2 regions of the Ensifer sp. Root142 genome follow, and region 2 is predicted to be linked to the other one. Evidence: riboswitches for the same ligand, from Rfam matches in the RefSeq annotation. Region 2 holds a riboswitch; the other holds the start of a gene.
The links. A riboswitch is a leader RNA that binds a small molecule or an ion and turns the genes downstream of it on or off. The one in region 2 is predicted to bind cobalamin.

Region 1 (7,840 bases), 150 kb from region 2:
GTAAGAGAATTGGAGCTAGCGACTTGTGTTGCCGATGCGCAAGCTCACGTGTTTGGAGTCAGCACGCGAAGTTCTAACAACAAGGATTTTTCCCGCTTCCTGACAAGGATAATGAATCTTGTTGAACAGAAGTGGAAGTGCCTCGACGCAGGGATAACGGAAGCAACGTGCAAGTTTGTGGATGGACCGGGCGAGTAAATAGAGGCGACGCCGTCGAGGTGTAATTTGCTTGAGATATCGGCATGGCTCGATGGCGGGTTCATAATGCCTCTGAGGTAGCCTTCGATCAAATTTCATTGCCCGTTTGTCCAAGGCTGCACCCAGGTGGCAGGCGCCGGGGGTTCCCCCGGCGCCGTCTCGATAGTGCTGTCGCCCATCATGCGTTTGCGGCTTCTCGCCGGGCGGCAGCAAAGGATCGCCGCAGCGCTTGCGCCGCCTGCACCATGTTGACGAGTGCCGGGCGAACTTCCTCCCACCGCCTTGTTTTCAGACCACAATCCGGATTGACCCAGATCTGCGCCGGCGTCAGACCGTCGGTCGCCTGTTCGATCAGATGCACCATCTCGTTGACAGTGGGTACCCGCGGCGAGTGGATGTCGTAGACGCCGGGGCCGATCTCGTTCGGATAGGCCTGATCGATAAAGGCGCCGAGCAACTCCATCTTCGAGCGCGAGGTTTCGATGGAGATGACATCGGCATCCATTGCCGCAATCGCCGCCATGATGTCGTTGAACTCCGAGTAGCACATGTGGGTGTGGATCTGGGTTTCGTCACCGACGCCGGAGGCGCTGATGCGGAAGCACCCGACCGCCCAGTCGAGATAGGCCTTTCGATCGGCCTGTCTCAGTGGCAGTCCCTCGCGCAGCGCCGGTTCGTCGATCTGGATCACGGCGATACCGGCCGTTTCCAGGTCGGTGACTTCGTCGCGCAGCGCCAGTGCGATCTGCCGGCATACGATCGACCGGGGCAGGTCGTCGCGCACGAACGACCATTGCAGCATCGTCACCGGGCCGGTGAGCATGCCCTTCATCGGCTTGTCCGTCAGCGACTGCGCATAGGTTGCCCAATCGACCGTCATCGGGTTCGGGCGCGAGACATCGCCGAAGATGATCGGCGGGCGTACGTAGCGCGAGCCGTAGCTCTGCACCCAACCGCTCTGAGTGAACCCATAGCCGGAGAGCTGCTCGCCGAAATACTGCACCATGTCGTTGCGCTCGAATTCGCCGTGCACCAGCACCTCGATGCCGATTTCCTCCTGCCAGCGCACGGCCTTCTCCGTCTCCTGGCGCAGGTAGGCGAGGTAGTCGACATAGCTGAGCTCGCCCTTGGCATGCAGCGATCGTGCCTGGCGCACCTCTGACGTCTGCGGGAAGGAGCCGATCGTCGTCGTCGGGAAGAGCGGCAGTGCCAGCCTGTCTTCGTGCCGGCGCCGGCGCGTTGCAAAACTCGATTGACGGCGGCTGTCTGCTGCCGTCAGGTTCTTCAAGCGTCCGGCAACGAGTGGATCGTGGACCTTGAGCGAGGTCAGCCGTGCCTCGACCGCAGCAATCGATTTTGCAAAGACCTGCTCGGGATTGGCCAGGCCCGGCTCGAATGCGCGGGCAAGCAGGCTGAGTTCGTCCAGCTTCTGCAGGGCGAAGGCAAGCCAGGAGCCGAGCTCCGGATCGAGCGCTCGTTCGAGATCGAGGTCGATTGGCACGTGCAGCAGCGAGCACGACGGTGCAAGCTCGATGCGATCGCGGCCATGCGCCTCGATCAACGGCTGCAGCCGGCGGAAGAGGCCGGCAAGATCGGTACGCCACACATTGCGGCCATCGACGACGCCGAGCGACAGCACAAGCTGTGCCGGTACCGTCTGAAGTAGCAAGTCGAGCTGTTGGGGCGCCCGCACGAGGTCGACATGCAGCCCGGCAACCGGCAGCGAAAGGGCTGTCGGCATGTTGTCACTGACCGCGCCGAAATAGGTCGCGAGCATGATTTTCAACTGCGGAAGTTCCGAGGCGAACGTCTGGTAGGTCAGCGCCAGCGCCTGGCGTTCCCGCTCAGTGAGATCGAGCACCAGGCATGGCTCGTCGATCTGCACCCATTCGACGCCGGCTTCCCCAAGCTCGGTGAGAAGCTTCGTATAAACAGGCAGCAGCCGCTCGATCAGATTGATGGTGTCGAATCCGCCGGCAAGCGCCTTGCCCAGTTTCAGGAAGGTGACGGGGCCGAGGACGACAGGGCGGGTGACATGCCCGAGCGCCTTGGCTTCGAGGAAGGCGTCAAGCGGCGCATTGCGCGTCAGCTCGAAGCGCTGATCCTCCGCGAATTCCGGAACCATGTAGTGGTAGTTCGTGTCGAACCACTTGGTCATCTCCAGCGCCTGGTTGCCCCCGTCGGGCCCGCCATGCGTGCAACCGGACGCGCAGGCGGCAGTCGTCGAACCGCGCGCCATGGCGAAATAGGCGTCGAGGTCGACCGGGCCGCCCTTCCAGCCATAGGCCGGTGGCACCGCACCAACCAGCACTGATGTGTCGAGAACCTGGTCGTAAAGCGAGAAGTCGTTCGATGGAATGATCTGGATCCCACGCGCCTTTTGCGCGGCCCAGTTTTCGGCCCGCAGCCTGGCGGCGACGTCGAGCAGGTCCTGTCTCTCGATCTTGCCGGCCCAATAGCGCTCCAGCGCGAACTTCAGTTCACGGTGGCTGCCGATACGTGGAAAGCCGAGATTGGCTGTCTTGATGGTCATTTCCTTACCCCGAAGGTTGTGGGCAAGGCTTTGAATGCGACGCATCCACGACCGAGACTGGCTCGCTCGTCAAGGCGACACATCGGACACCCCGCCCGTGGACGTTATCTATCGCGGCAGGTCTCCTGGCTTGCGGGTCAACACGAACCGTCCCGTCTTCCCGAGGCGTCTCCCTCAGTGACATCATTGGACGACCGCTCGCCGCTTACAGTTGCGGGGGCAGCTCCGGCATGAGCGCCTTGCGGCGCCGCACCGAATTCCCTCTTAGCTCCGGCCTGTCGTCAGACGAGCCGCAGAACCACGATTGTTCGACAATGCCCCGCAAAGTCGACGGCGTCAATCGTATAAAGAAATGTTTATGTCTTTATTTTCTCCATTCGGCCGAGGTCGAAAGTTTGTCGCAAGGGCGGCGACGCGACTTCATCATTTGGCGTCTGCGGCGAAAGGGCACCGCCCGGATCAGAGCCCGCTACGTGCTGCCACGGATCAGCAACATCGCCCGCGCGCGCCCGGATGCTGTCATTGTCTCGCGTCAGGCCGATGTCCCTCAGTTGGAACTCGCTGAATGTATCGATGGTCGTCGTGGCGTCGGCAGCTCTCTTGGCCGAAGTCCAGACGTGGAGGATGATCGATCGCAGTGCGCTAAGCATTGCTAACCCCTTCAGTTCTGTGGTGATGTGTTCGCGAGAAAATTGAGGATTTTGGTGGTTTCGCGCAAAGCGATTTCTCGCATGCTGCCATAAAGAATGCTTATCTCACTTCATGAGCAAGATTCCCCCCATGAGTGCGGTGCGCGCGTTCGAGGCCGCAGCCAGGCACTTGAGTTTCACCCGCGCGGCGCAGGAGCTCGGCATGACGCAAGCCGCTGTCAGCTATCAAATCCGACTGCTGGAGGACCGCACCGGCACGCCGCTGTTTGTCCGTCTGCCACGGGAAGTGCGCTTGACGGCTGCCGGACGGCAGCTTGCGCCGAAGGTGACCGAGGCGCTCGATCTACTGGGTACGGCGTTCTCCGAGATTGCCGACAAGACCGAGCATCACCTGCACATCTCGGTACTGCCAACCGTCGTCTCAAGTTGGCTTGGTTCCAGGCTCGCCTCGTTTCAGACAGCCCATCCAAACATCAGCATTCGCGTGCACATGTCCACGGAGCTGATCGACTTCAAGCGCGATGCGATTGATCTCGTGGTGCGCAGCGGCAACGGCGACTGGTCGGGCAATGAAGTGTTTCCTCTTTTCCCGATCGAATACATGCCCGTCTGTACGCCGACGTTCCTGGAAAAACATCAGCTGAAGGATCCGGCCGACGTTCTCACGGTGAGGCGCTTCGGCAACGCCAGCTGGTGGCGGCGCTGGATGACCGAAGCGGGCGTGGAACCGCCGGCCAGCAATGGCACTGAGCTGATCTTCGACGTCCAGGCAATGGATGTGGCCACCACATTGCTCGATCATGGCATTGCCATGGTCGTCTCCACCTTTGTGATTGAGGAGCTTCGCAGCGGAAAACTCATCCGGCCGTTCAACCATGTGGTCAGGGATGGCCGTGCCTATTGGCTGGTCTATCCGCAAAGCCACCGGCGGCAGAACAAGATCCAGGTGTTTCGCGAGTGGATCATTGCCGAAGCCGCCACATCGAACGCGCAGCTGGCCGCCGTGGCCGGAGAGCTTCCCTCGGTACGGTCTCAAGCCGAGATCGGTGCGAGCGCGCTCATAAGACCTGAATAGGATTTGCTGAGCGGCGGAGCATAGGAGCCGCGCTTGCTGGTCGTCAGTCCTTGCGACACCAACGCCTCGGCCTGCTTGACGGCTGCCGATACGCCATCAATGACCGGAACGCCGTATTCGGCTTGAAGTGCGCGCGCAAGATCGGCCATCCCGGCGCAGCCAAGCACGATCGCCTCGGCGCCGTCCTCAACGAGCGCCAGCTCGATTTCGCATCGCAGCTTCGCCAACGCGGGCGAAGCCTTGTCCTCAAGCTGCAGCACCGGGATGTCCGCAGCGCGAACCTTCGTCCGGGCACTCATCCCATAGCGTATGACCAGGTTCTCGATAAGCACACGCGACCGCTCGAGTGTGGTCACGACGGTGAAACGCTGAGCAAGCATGGCGGCCGTCGCCACAGCGGATTCGCAAAGCCCGACCACGGGGATGCGGGCAAGCGCGCGGGCTGCTTCCAGACCAGTATCGTCGAAGCATGCGATGACGGCGGCGTTGGCGCCTGCCGCTTCGCCGTCCCGGATTTCGGTGAGCACGCCCGGAAGCGCGATCGCGCCATCATAGTGGCCTTCGATCGAAGCCGGTCCGGACTTGGACGTCCTCGCGATGATCTCCGTGTTCGGGCCCGCGACGGCGCGGGCTGCGGCCGCCGCCTTCTCGGTCATGGATAGGGTGGTGTTCGGATTGACGATCAGAATGCGCATCGAACCTAGCTCATTTTTACCTGCCGCCGACGAAGCGTCAGAATGACGGCAAGCGCGACGAGGATGGTGGTGAAGGAGAAGAGCGTCGTGACCGTGCCCAGCGCGTAAAGCACCGGCGTCGTCACATTGGTGGTCATTCCGTAGATTTCCAATGGCAGGGTGTTGTAGCTGCCCGAGGTCATCAGTGTACGGGCGAACTCGTCGTAGGAAAGGGTGAAGCCGAAGAGGCCGACCCCGATCAGGCTCGGCGCTATCATCGGCAGCACCACATGCCGAAACGTCTGCCACGGGGTGGCGCCGAGATCGCGGGCCGCCTCTTCATAGGCCGGCGAAAAGCGGTTGAAGACGGCAAACATGATCAAGACGCCAAAGGGTAGGGTCCAGGTAAGATGTGCGCCGAAGCCGGAGGAATACCAGGCGGGCTTCAGGCCAAACTGCTGGAAGACGACACCGATCCCGAGCGAGATGATGATCGAGGGCACGACCAGGCTGGCAACGGTCAGGTAGAAGAGGGCCGTCGCCCCCTTGAAGCGGTGGCGAAAGGCAAGGCCGGCGAGGAGCGCCACGACGACGTTGACCACCATCACCATCAGTCCCAGCGTGAATGAGCGGCGGAAGGACGCGCCGAAGTCGCCGACCGCCTGTTTCTCGAAGAGATTGTAGAACCAGTGCAGCGAAAGTCCGTTCAACGGAAATGTGAGACCGCCATTCGGCCCCTGAAAGGACAGGATCAGCACCGCCGACAACGGCCCGTAGAGAAACAGCACGAACAGGGCGAAGAAGCCCGCGAGCAGGTAGAATTCAAGGGTGCGCCGCTCATGGTTCATCTCAGAGTTCCTTTCGGATATCAACGACCCGAAGGATCGCGGCGACCATCAGGAGCACGACGATCAGCAGCACTACCGCATTGGCGGCCGCAGCCGGATATTGCAGCAGTGACATCTGGTTCTTCATCATCAGCGCGACCGAAGCGCTCTGTCCGCCCGACATAACTTGAACCGTCGAGAAGTCGGCCATGACGAGGGTGACGACGAAGATCGAGCCGATGGCGATGCCGGGCTTGGCGAGTGGCAGGATGACGTTCCAGAGCACTTGCCGGCCGCTGGCGCCGCAGTCGCGCGCCGCTTCGATCAGCGAACGGTCAATGCGCATCAGCGTGTTGAAGATCGGCGTCACCATGAAGAGCGTATTGAGGTGAACCATGGCAAGCACGACAGCAAAATCGGAATAGAGCAGCCACTCGATCGGTTGCGTAATGATGCCGAGGTCGATCAGCGTCGAATTGACGAGGCCATTGCGTCCAAGCACCGGGATCCAGGAGATCATGCGGATGATGTTGGAGGTTAGAAACGGCACGGTGCAGATGAGGAAGAGCACCATCTGCATGGTCGTCGTGCGCACGTGGAATGCGAGGAAATAGGCGACCCAGAAGCCGATCAAGAGTGTGAGGCACCAGACGAGGGCGGTGAATTTCAACGTGTTGAGATAGGTCTTCCACGTCACCCACGAACCGAGCGTGTCGACATAGTTCATGGTCAGGAAGTCCGGATAAAGCCCGGCAAAGTCGTAGTCCCAGAAGCTGACGACAAGAACCGTCAGGATCGGCAGCACGAAGAAGAACCCGAGAATGAGGATGAGCGGCAGCGCCTGCAGATAGGCGCCCAGCCTTTGCAGCCAAGCACGGACACTGCTGGGTCTACCGGCCAAGGCCTCCGATGGCTGCGAAATTGCCACTACCGCCATTGTTCATCCTCTCGCGTTGCTCGTCAGGTTCCGCTCGCTGCGGGCGGCCCCATTCGAGGGCGCGCCGCAGCGAGGGCGTTTCGTCTGCCTCAAGCCGCGATGAACTCGTTCCAGCGCTTGATCATGTAGCGATCCTCATCCATGACCGAGTTCCAGCAGGCGACCTTGCCCATGCGGTCTTCGAAGGAGCCGCCATCGCGCACGGCACCGGCCTTCTCCATGACCTTGCCCTCCGGCGAGAGGATATCGCCCTTTGCCGGCTTGCCCTCGACCCAGTAACCCCACTCGTCCTCGGACATGAAGCCCTTGGCCGTGTCCATGGCGGCCGAATAGTAGCCCTGACGGTTGAGATAGGCGCCGACCCAGCCCGACAGGTACCAGTTGATGTATTCATAGGCCGCGTCGAGCTGGGCGCCCTGGAGATGAGCGGCAAGGCCGAGGCCGCCACCCCAGGCGCGATAGCCTTCCTTGAGCGGCTGGTATTTGCACGCGATCCCCTTCGAGCGGACGGCGGCGACGGCCGGTGACCACATGGACTGGATCACCACTTCACCGGAGGCCATCAGGTTGACGCTCTCGTCGAAGGATTTCCAGAAAGCGCGGAACTGACCGTCCTGCTTGGCCTTAATGAGGAAGTCGATCGTCTGGTCGATCTCATCCGTCGTCATGTTGCCCTTGTCGGCATATTTGACGTTGCCCAAGGCTTCCATGATCATGGCGGCATCCATGATGCCGATTGACGGGATGTTGAGGATCGCGGCCTTGCCCTTGAAGGCCGGATCCATGATGTCGGCCCAGCTCGTGATGTCGCGGCCGACGAGATCCGGGCGGATGCCGAGGGTATCGGCATTGTAGATCGTCGGAATGAGCGTCATCCACTGGGTCGGCGACTTCGCGAAGGTCCTGGAAGCCTGCGCCTCGACAAAGCCGACGGTGTGCGGGGCGG
Region 2 (7,840 bases):
GGTCGAGATGATCTGCTTGGCGACGGCATCGACCTGCACCTTGAGCTCGGCAAGCGCAATGTCGTCGTCACTGGCCTTGGCAATGAGGTCCCTCAGCCGCGCCAGTTCCTTGCCGGCGTGAGCCAGTTGCTCCGCCGTCTGGCTCTGGCCGGCTTCGGCAGCAACGGCTGCGTCGGTCGGCTGCGCTGGCGTCGCGGCGTTTTGCGCCGGTTGGGCAGCACCCGCTGCAGGCTGCTGCACGTTCGCTGCCGGCTGCGCCTTGCCGTCGGCGGCCGGTTGTGTGTTCTGGGCAGGCTGCGCGCCGCCCTCGGCAGGCACTGCCGGAGCTTGAGCGGGCTTCTCGCCGGGTTGCGTCGTCGTCTGCACCGGTTGGGCGTTTTGCGCCACGACAGTGCCGGCACCGGCCAGCGACAGCAGGCAGACAGAAACAGCGAACAACTTTGCCACGAAATGCAATTTCAAAACCCTCGGAAGCCCAGACCTCGCCCGGATGCGGAATCGCCCCGGCAGCCGTCACAATGCGGTTTGAATACGAAAGACGGCGGAAAGATGCAAAGACACGGTAAAACATGCCTTCACAGCCCGTAAAACTGTCAGAATCCTGCGCCCGGCTGCGCCAGATAGGTCAGTTCCGCCGCCGTCGACGTCCGACCGACGAAGGCGTTGCGGTGCGGGAAGCGACCATAGGTCTCGATCACCTCCCGGTGCCGGATTGCATAATCGATATACATGGGATCGCCGAGCTCGGTGAAAAGCTTCACCGCCATCGTCTGATCCGTCAGGTTCTCCGAGTGCTCGAACGGCATGTAGAAGAACGCCCGCCACTCCGGCCGGACCGCCATGTCGGCGCCGGCGCCGACGGCGAGCTTGGCTTCCCGGAGCGCCAGGCCGTCGGTCGCAAAGGCAAGCGGCGTCCCCCGATACATGTTGCGCGGCAACTGATCGAGAAGCACGATTGCCGCCAGCCGGTTTTCCGGCGTCGCCCGCCAGATGTCGCCGATCTCCCTGGCAAGGGCGAGGTGCGACGCCTGGAAGCGCAGGAAGCAATGTTCGTCCAGCTCGCGCGACGGCTTGAACCAGTGGTCGAGCGACAGTTCCTCGAACCAGAATTTCAGCACTTCATCCGGGGTGCAGGCCTCAGCTTGATGGGTCATTCGCTCCTCATGTCATGCCGTGGGGACGGTCGACCTATCAGATAGGCGGCAATCGCACCGTGTCCATGCCGCTGGCTTACGCGCGACGCTTCAAAATGGCAATAAAAGCCATGCCGCCGACAAGCCCGGTGATGACGCCGATCGGCATATCCTCGGGCGCCATGACGACGCGGGAAAAGAGGTCCGCCCAGATCAGCACCAGCGCCCCGACGAAGGCCGAAAGCGGGATGACCCGGACATTGTCGCTGCCGGCAAACAGCCGCACGAAATGCGGCACCATCAGGCCGACAAAGCCGATCGCGCCGGAAAAAGCGACCATGACCCCGGTCAGAAGTGCGGTGACGACGAAGAGGACGAGGCGGAACCGGCGAACGGGAATGCCGAGCGTCGTTGCCGTCTCGTCGCCCATGGCAAGCGCATTGATCTCGCGCGCCCTCAGCACGAGGTAGCCGAGGCAGGCTGTCAGCACCACCGCGGGATAGACAAGATGCGGCCATTGCGCGAGCCCGAGACCGCCGAGCATCCAGAAAATCACCGTATGCACCGCCCTTGGATCCCCGAGGAAAATCATCAGGTTGCCGACAGACGTCAAGGTGAAGGCAACGGCCACGCCTGATAGCACCAGCCGGTCGGCATTGGTGCCGAGCACCCTTGTCACGAGCGCAACAAGTGCGGTCGCAGCCAGCGCGCCGGCAAAGGCAAACAGCGGCACCGTGGCAAGGCCGAGAATGAGTCCGGTGTGCAGTAGCGCGATGATCGCGCCGAGCGCGCCGCCGGAGGACACACCGAGCAGATGCGGATCGGCAAGCGGATTGCGGGTAACCGCCTGCAGCACGGCGCCGGTCAAGGCCAGCCCGGCTCCAACCAGCCCGGCAAGCACGACACGCGGCAGGCGCACGTCCCAGACAATGCTTTCGCGCCCCGCCGACCAGACGACGTCGACGCTGCCGGGCGACAGCTTCGAGGCGATGATCGACCAGACGGTCGAGACCGGGATGGGCGCTGAACCCCATGAGACGGCGGCAGTGATCGTCAGGCACAGCAACAGCAGCGCCGCGAGAATGGCGGTCGTGGTTTTCACAGTCCGTCCCTGGTCAATTATTGGAATGGAAAGGCGGGAACATGCGAAACGGCATGCTCCCGCAGGCCGCCTCGGTTACATCGCCTGCCCGTGAAAGGCCCTGGCAAGGCGCGCAATGGCATCGATGTTGCGTGGACCCGGTGTCGCCTCGACATAATCGAGCACGACGAAGCGGTCATTCCTGACGGCATCGATGTTCTTGAAGGCGGGGTTGCTCTTCATGAAGGCGATCTTCTGCTCGGCGGTGACCTCGCCATAGTTGACGATCACCACCACCTCAGGGTTCTTGTCGATCACCGGCTCCCAGGAAATCTCGGTCCAGCTCTTCTCGATGTCGTCCATGACGTTGACGCCGCCCGCCGCCTCGATCATTGCCGTCGGGATACCGAACCGGCCTGACGTGAACGGCTTCTCCTCGCCGGAATCATAGACGAAGACGCGGGTCGGGCGTTCGATGCCGCCGGTGTCTGCAGTGATCTTGTCGAGATCGCGGCGATAACCGTCGACCAGCGCCTGCGCCCGATCCTCGACGCCGAAGATGCGGCCGAGATTGAGGATATCGACGAACATGTCGTCCATGACAGGCTTGCCCTTGGCCATGACGTGAATGCAGGATTCGGTCAGCTCATAGACGTTGATCTTGAAGGGTTCGAGCGTTTCCGGCGTCACCTCGCCCCCGACCTTCATGCCGTAGTTCCAGCCGGCGAAGTAGAAGTCGGCGTCGGCATTGAGCAGCACTTCCTTGGTCGGATATTTTTCCGAAAGCTCCGGCAGCGCCTTGACGCCTTCGCGCAGCTTTTCGTCCAGCGTCTTCCAGCCGGATACGCCGGTATAGCCGACCATGCGGTCCTGCAATTTCAGAGCCAGCATCATTTCAGTGAGGTTGACGTCGTTGGAAACGGCGCGCTTCGGTGCTGAATCGAAGGTCACCTCGCGGTTGCAGCTCTTGACGGTCACGGGATAGGCGAGCGCCGGCGTTGCCGCCAGAACCAGCAGGGCAAAGGCGGAATGGGCAATGAAGGTCTTCATGAAATCAGTTCCTGTCGAGCAAGTGAAAAGGAAAAGCGTGCGCCGCTCGAAACGGCATTGTTGTGGGCAGTGGCGGTGACGCCGAAGGCGGCGGAAAGCGCTTGTGGGTTGAGCACGTCTTCGGGCGGGCCGAAGGCCGTCATGCGTCCCTCCGTCAGGATCGCCACATCGGTCGCGAACTCGGCTGCCAGGTTGATGTCGTGCAGCGTGGTGACGATCGTCAGCTGCAGCGTCTGCAACAACTCGAGAATTTCGAGCTGGTGGCGGATATCGAGATGGTTTGTCGGCTCGTCGAGAATGATGATGCGCGGCTGCTGGGCAAGCGCCCGGGCGATCAGCACCCGCTGCTTCTCGCCGCCCGAAAGCGTCGCGAATTGCCGCCCGGCAAGGTGGGTGAGATCGAGATGCTCGAGCGCGTGCGCAACCGTCTCGCGGTCCCTCGCGGTCCAGCCGCTCATGCCCTCACGCCGGGGGATGCGGCCCATCATCACCACGTCGCGCACGCTGAAGGGAAAGTCGCTCGGCATTTCCTGCAGCACGACGGCAATGATCTTTGCCGCCTCGCGCGCCGTCATCGCCCAGATGTCGACGCCATCGACCTCGATTGCGCCCGCTATCGGCTGGGCCGAGCGATAGAGGCAGCGCAGCAGCGAGGTCTTGCCGGCACCGTTCGGCCCGAGAATGGCAAGCCGGCTGCCGGGCGCAATGGCAAAGTCGATCTCGCGGACCAGCCGCAGGTCCGGGCGCGGTCCCCAATCCAGGGCGTGGACCCGAAGCCCGGCCCCTGTCGCGGTGCAGCTCATCGGCTCGTCCCTCCCCGCGCCATCATTGGAAATGCCAGCCGATGTCTTCGGAGACCAGCATCGCTGCCGGGATGCGCGCCAGCGTCTTGCCGTTGAGCCCGCGCGGCCTCTCGGCCGCCCGCGTCATGCCATCGCCCCTTCCGGCATAGGTGGTCGCGAACGAGACGAGATCATCGATATCCTCCTCGGGCGAGATATCGCCAAAGAGGTAGGTCGCCTTGCCGGTTGCCTGGAAAGCGATGGTGCAAGGCCTGGTACACGCGGCCATGCAGACCGTCCCAGTAATGGAGAAATCCCGGTCGAGCGGCTCGCCGAGCGCGGCAATACTGCGGTTCAGCCGCTGGATCAGATCCGCTCCCGGACGGCATGGGCCGCCGGTGAAACGGCAATCGGTGCAGACCGTTATCGTGTGCTGTCGGGAAACCGGATTGGCCATGTCTCTTCTCCTCCGGATTGGTCCGGAGAGAATGTGGCAACGCGGCATGATGACGGATGACCGTCGCGCAAAAACCAGTTCTTTTCCATCGGAACACCCCGTCCGTTGTGGTTGATCGGTTCGATGGCAGGTCTCCTGGCTCGCGGGTCGCGGCGCATCCACGTCTTCCCGGCTGATCGCCAGTGACATGGTGTGAATGCGCTTTCCGCTCACAGTTGCGGGGGCAGCCACGGTTTCGGCCCCATTTGGGTCGTCCGCTCCGTGTTCCCTTTTCAGCCGCTTCCGCATTGTCGCGGTTGCAGCACCATCAAAGCCTTCGTCGCACACTTCGGCGGAGGTGACAACCGCCGCGACAGCACGGCCTTGGCCTATCAACATGTCGCATTTTTTCATGCGCATTTGTTATGTGATAACATAACATTATTCAACACAAAAATATGTTGACCAACTCGCCCGCACCGACCAACGGGCGTATCCTTCGATGGCGCCTGTGTGGAAAAGGAGATCTGCCATGGCCGCCTATCTGATTGCGGATGTCGAGGTCACCGATGCCGCGGCCTTTGAAGAATACATACGGGAAGTGCCGGCAACGGAGGCGCGCTATGGTGGCCGATATTTGGGGCGCGGTGGCGCTACCCGGGTGCTCGAGGGAGACTGGGAGCCGCACCGGCTCGTCATTGTCGAGTTCCCGGACATGCACTCCTTGCTCGAGTGGTACAACTCGCCGGCGTATCAACGCCTCAAGGCGATCCGAGAGCGCTGCGCCAAGACGCGGATCATGACGCTGGAAGGCGTTGCCACCTAAGCAGTCGGGCCGTCATTGTTCCAGCAGCTTCCGACGTTTACCGCAAAGGTGCGGCATTGGCATATCAACATGCGGCATATTTTCATATTCATCTGTTATGTAATATCATAATACAACACAAGCTAACGAATGATGCCTGCGACGCACATTGGCAGAGCACTTCTCACGCCATCAGGACGATCGATCGCGACTGTCAACCGGACCTATTAATCTGGCATCAGCGTTTGCCGGCGACGGTCATAAGACATTGCTCGACCAACGGACCGGCAACTCTGTGCTGGAAGCGATTTCAAGAGGCGTTGTCAGGCGATACTTCATCTGCCTGGGGTGCCTCATTCCGGTGCGGCGATACGAATGGGACGTGTCCCGACTGGAGCGCCGGTCGCCCGGTCGATGGTGACGGGATCGATCTCCGTTCCGGTCTCGGCGTCGAAGAACCGGGTTACCTCGCCCCCGCCGCGATGCTTGCGTCCCCACGCGCCGATGGCAAACAGAACCGGCAGGAAGTCTTGGCCAGCTTCGGTCAGGACATATTCGTCTCGTGGCGGACGATCGGAATAGCGGCGTTTCTCCAGCAGCCCCTCCTCCGTCAGCGCTGAAAGCCGCCCCGTCAGCATCGTCGGCGCGATACCAAGACTTTTGCGGAAATCATCGAAGCGGGTCAGGCCCGCATGGGCATCTCGCATGATCAGCATGCTCCAGGCATCCCCCACAAGCGCAAGGCTCCTGGCGATCAGGCATGGCTGGCTCGACAGATTTTTCATGTTAGTATCTTTTTGATAGTGACTAACTACTAATTTAATAGTAACTGAATGTTCAGCGATATTCCATGATAAAATGAAAGCACAAGCCGATGAGCAAGACAGAACGCGGCATTGCCCTGGTCACGGGCGCTTCCTCAGGCATTGGGTTGGTGACAGCACGAGCGCTGCGGCACGATGGCTACCGTGTCTTCGGTACCAGCCGAAAGCCGATGCCCGATACCCCGGACGGGATCACGATGCTGATCTGCGATGTAACCGATGACGCATCGGTGCAGACAACCGTCGACGAGGTTCTAAGTCGCGCAGGACGGATTGATCTTCTTGTCAACAATGCCGGGATCGGACTGCTCGGCGGCGCTGAGGAATCCACGACGAAACAGGCGAAAGCCGTCTTCGACGTAAACGTGTTCGGCATCATACGCATGACAAATGCGGTGCTGCCCACGATGAGACGGCAGCATCGAGGACGGATCGTCAACCTCAGCTCCATACTCGGGCTGATCCCCGCCCCCTACAATGCGCTCTACGCATCGACCAAACATGCCATCGAAGGCTATTCGGAGTCTCTTGACCACGAAGTGCGAACGCAAGGCATCCGCATCGTGCTTGTCGAGCCCGGCGTAACCCGCACATCCTTCGAAGAGAACATCACGCGACCGGACCGCCCGCTTGCCGTTTACGACACGGTTCGCGCCGACGCGGAGAGGCTGATGCGCGACATCGTCGCGAAGGGCGATGCACCCGAGGTGGTCGCCGAAGCCGTCGTAAGGGCCGCCAATGCGGCATCGCCCAAACGACGCTACACCGCCGGAAAAGCTGCAGGACAAGTCCGTTTCATGCGTCGCTTCCTGCCCGAGTCCATCGTCGACAAGAACCTTCGGAAGTTCAGCAGACTTCCCGATTGAGCTGTCGCCGCCGCACTGCTGGCGCTGCCGGCTCACCATAGAAACGAAAGTTAGTCTGATGAAATCATTCCTGATCGATCGCTATCTGAAAGGCGGCGCTCTCCGGCTCGGCGAAGGCCCACAGCCGGAGTTGCGTGAGAACGATGTCATGGTTGAGATTCATGCCGCCGGCGTGAACCCCTTGGACAATAAGATCAGGGACGGAGAGTTCAAGGTCATCCTTCCCTACCGCCTTCCACTGGTGCTGGGCAACGATGTAGCGGGCGTGGTGGTCAGGGTCGGGGCCAATGTCCGGCGATTTAAGCCTGGTGACGAGGTCTATGCACGCCCGGCCCAGGATCGCATCGGGACATTTGCAGAGTACATCGCCATGGACGAGGCCGATGTAGCGATGAAGCCGAACAATCTGAGTATGAACGAGGCCGCATCCATTCCGCTTGTTGCCCTGACAGCATGGCAGGTGCTTGTCGAGCGGGCCAACTTGCAAAAGGGACAGAAGGTCCTGATCCATGCCGGCTCCGGTGGTGTGGGCGCGATCGCGATCCAGCTTGCCAAGCATCTTGGGGCATATGTGGCGACGACCACGAGCACACCAAATATCGCTCTTGTGAAAAGTCTCGGCGCAGACGTCGTCGTCGACTACAAGAAGGATGACTTCGAGAAAGTGCTGCAGGGCTATGACGTCGTGCTGAACAGCCTAGGGAGGGAAACGCTGGAGAAATCCCTTGCTGTTCTGAAGCCGGGCGGGAAGCTGATTTCGATTTCCGGTCCGCCCGATCCGGACTTCGCGCGGCAGAACGGTTCTGGCTGGCTGCTTCAACAGGTCATGCGCCTGCTGAGTTTCGGCATCAGGAGAAAATCGA

Region 1: it holds a riboswitch for cobalamin, as region 2 does, so the genes downstream of both, metE (5-methyltetrahydropteroyltriglutamate--homocysteine S-methyltransferase) here and ASD52_RS02455 (DUF1636 domain-containing protein) in region 2, are expected to answer to the same signal.

What each region holds. Positions count from the first base shown of each region.
Region 1 covers NZ_LMFK01000001.1:634,985-642,824, forward strand. Annotated here, with positions in the region: gene ASD52_RS03110 (hypothetical protein) at 1-198, shown strand, start outside; gene metE (5-methyltetrahydropteroyltriglutamate--homocysteine S-methyltransferase) at 377-2,731, opposite strand; cobalamin riboswitch at 2,829-3,049, opposite strand; gene ASD52_RS03125 (LysR substrate-binding domain-containing protein) at 3,512-4,456, shown strand; gene ASD52_RS03130 (aspartate/glutamate racemase family protein) at 4,414-5,151, opposite strand; gene ASD52_RS03135 (ABC transporter permease) at 5,157-5,978, opposite strand; partial or broken gene ASD52_RS03140 (ABC transporter permease) at 5,980-6,810, opposite strand; gene ASD52_RS03145 (PotD/PotF family extracellular solute-binding protein) at 6,984-7,840, opposite strand, start outside.
Region 2 covers NZ_LMFK01000001.1:486,668-494,507, reverse strand. Annotated here, with positions in the region: gene ASD52_RS02480 (mechanosensitive ion channel domain-containing protein) at 1-462, opposite strand, end outside; gene ASD52_RS02475 (DUF924 family protein) at 594-1,154, opposite strand; gene ASD52_RS02470 (iron ABC transporter permease) at 1,231-2,235, opposite strand; gene ASD52_RS02465 (ABC transporter substrate-binding protein) at 2,311-3,264, opposite strand; gene ASD52_RS02460 (ABC transporter ATP-binding protein) at 3,261-4,067, opposite strand; gene ASD52_RS02455 (DUF1636 domain-containing protein) at 4,090-4,503, opposite strand; cobalamin riboswitch at 4,611-4,827, opposite strand; gene ASD52_RS02450 (DUF1330 domain-containing protein) at 5,015-5,308, shown strand; gene ASD52_RS02445 (helix-turn-helix domain-containing protein) at 5,641-6,072, opposite strand; gene ASD52_RS02440 (oxidoreductase) at 6,162-6,977, shown strand; gene ASD52_RS02435 (NADP-dependent oxidoreductase) at 7,036-7,840, shown strand, end outside.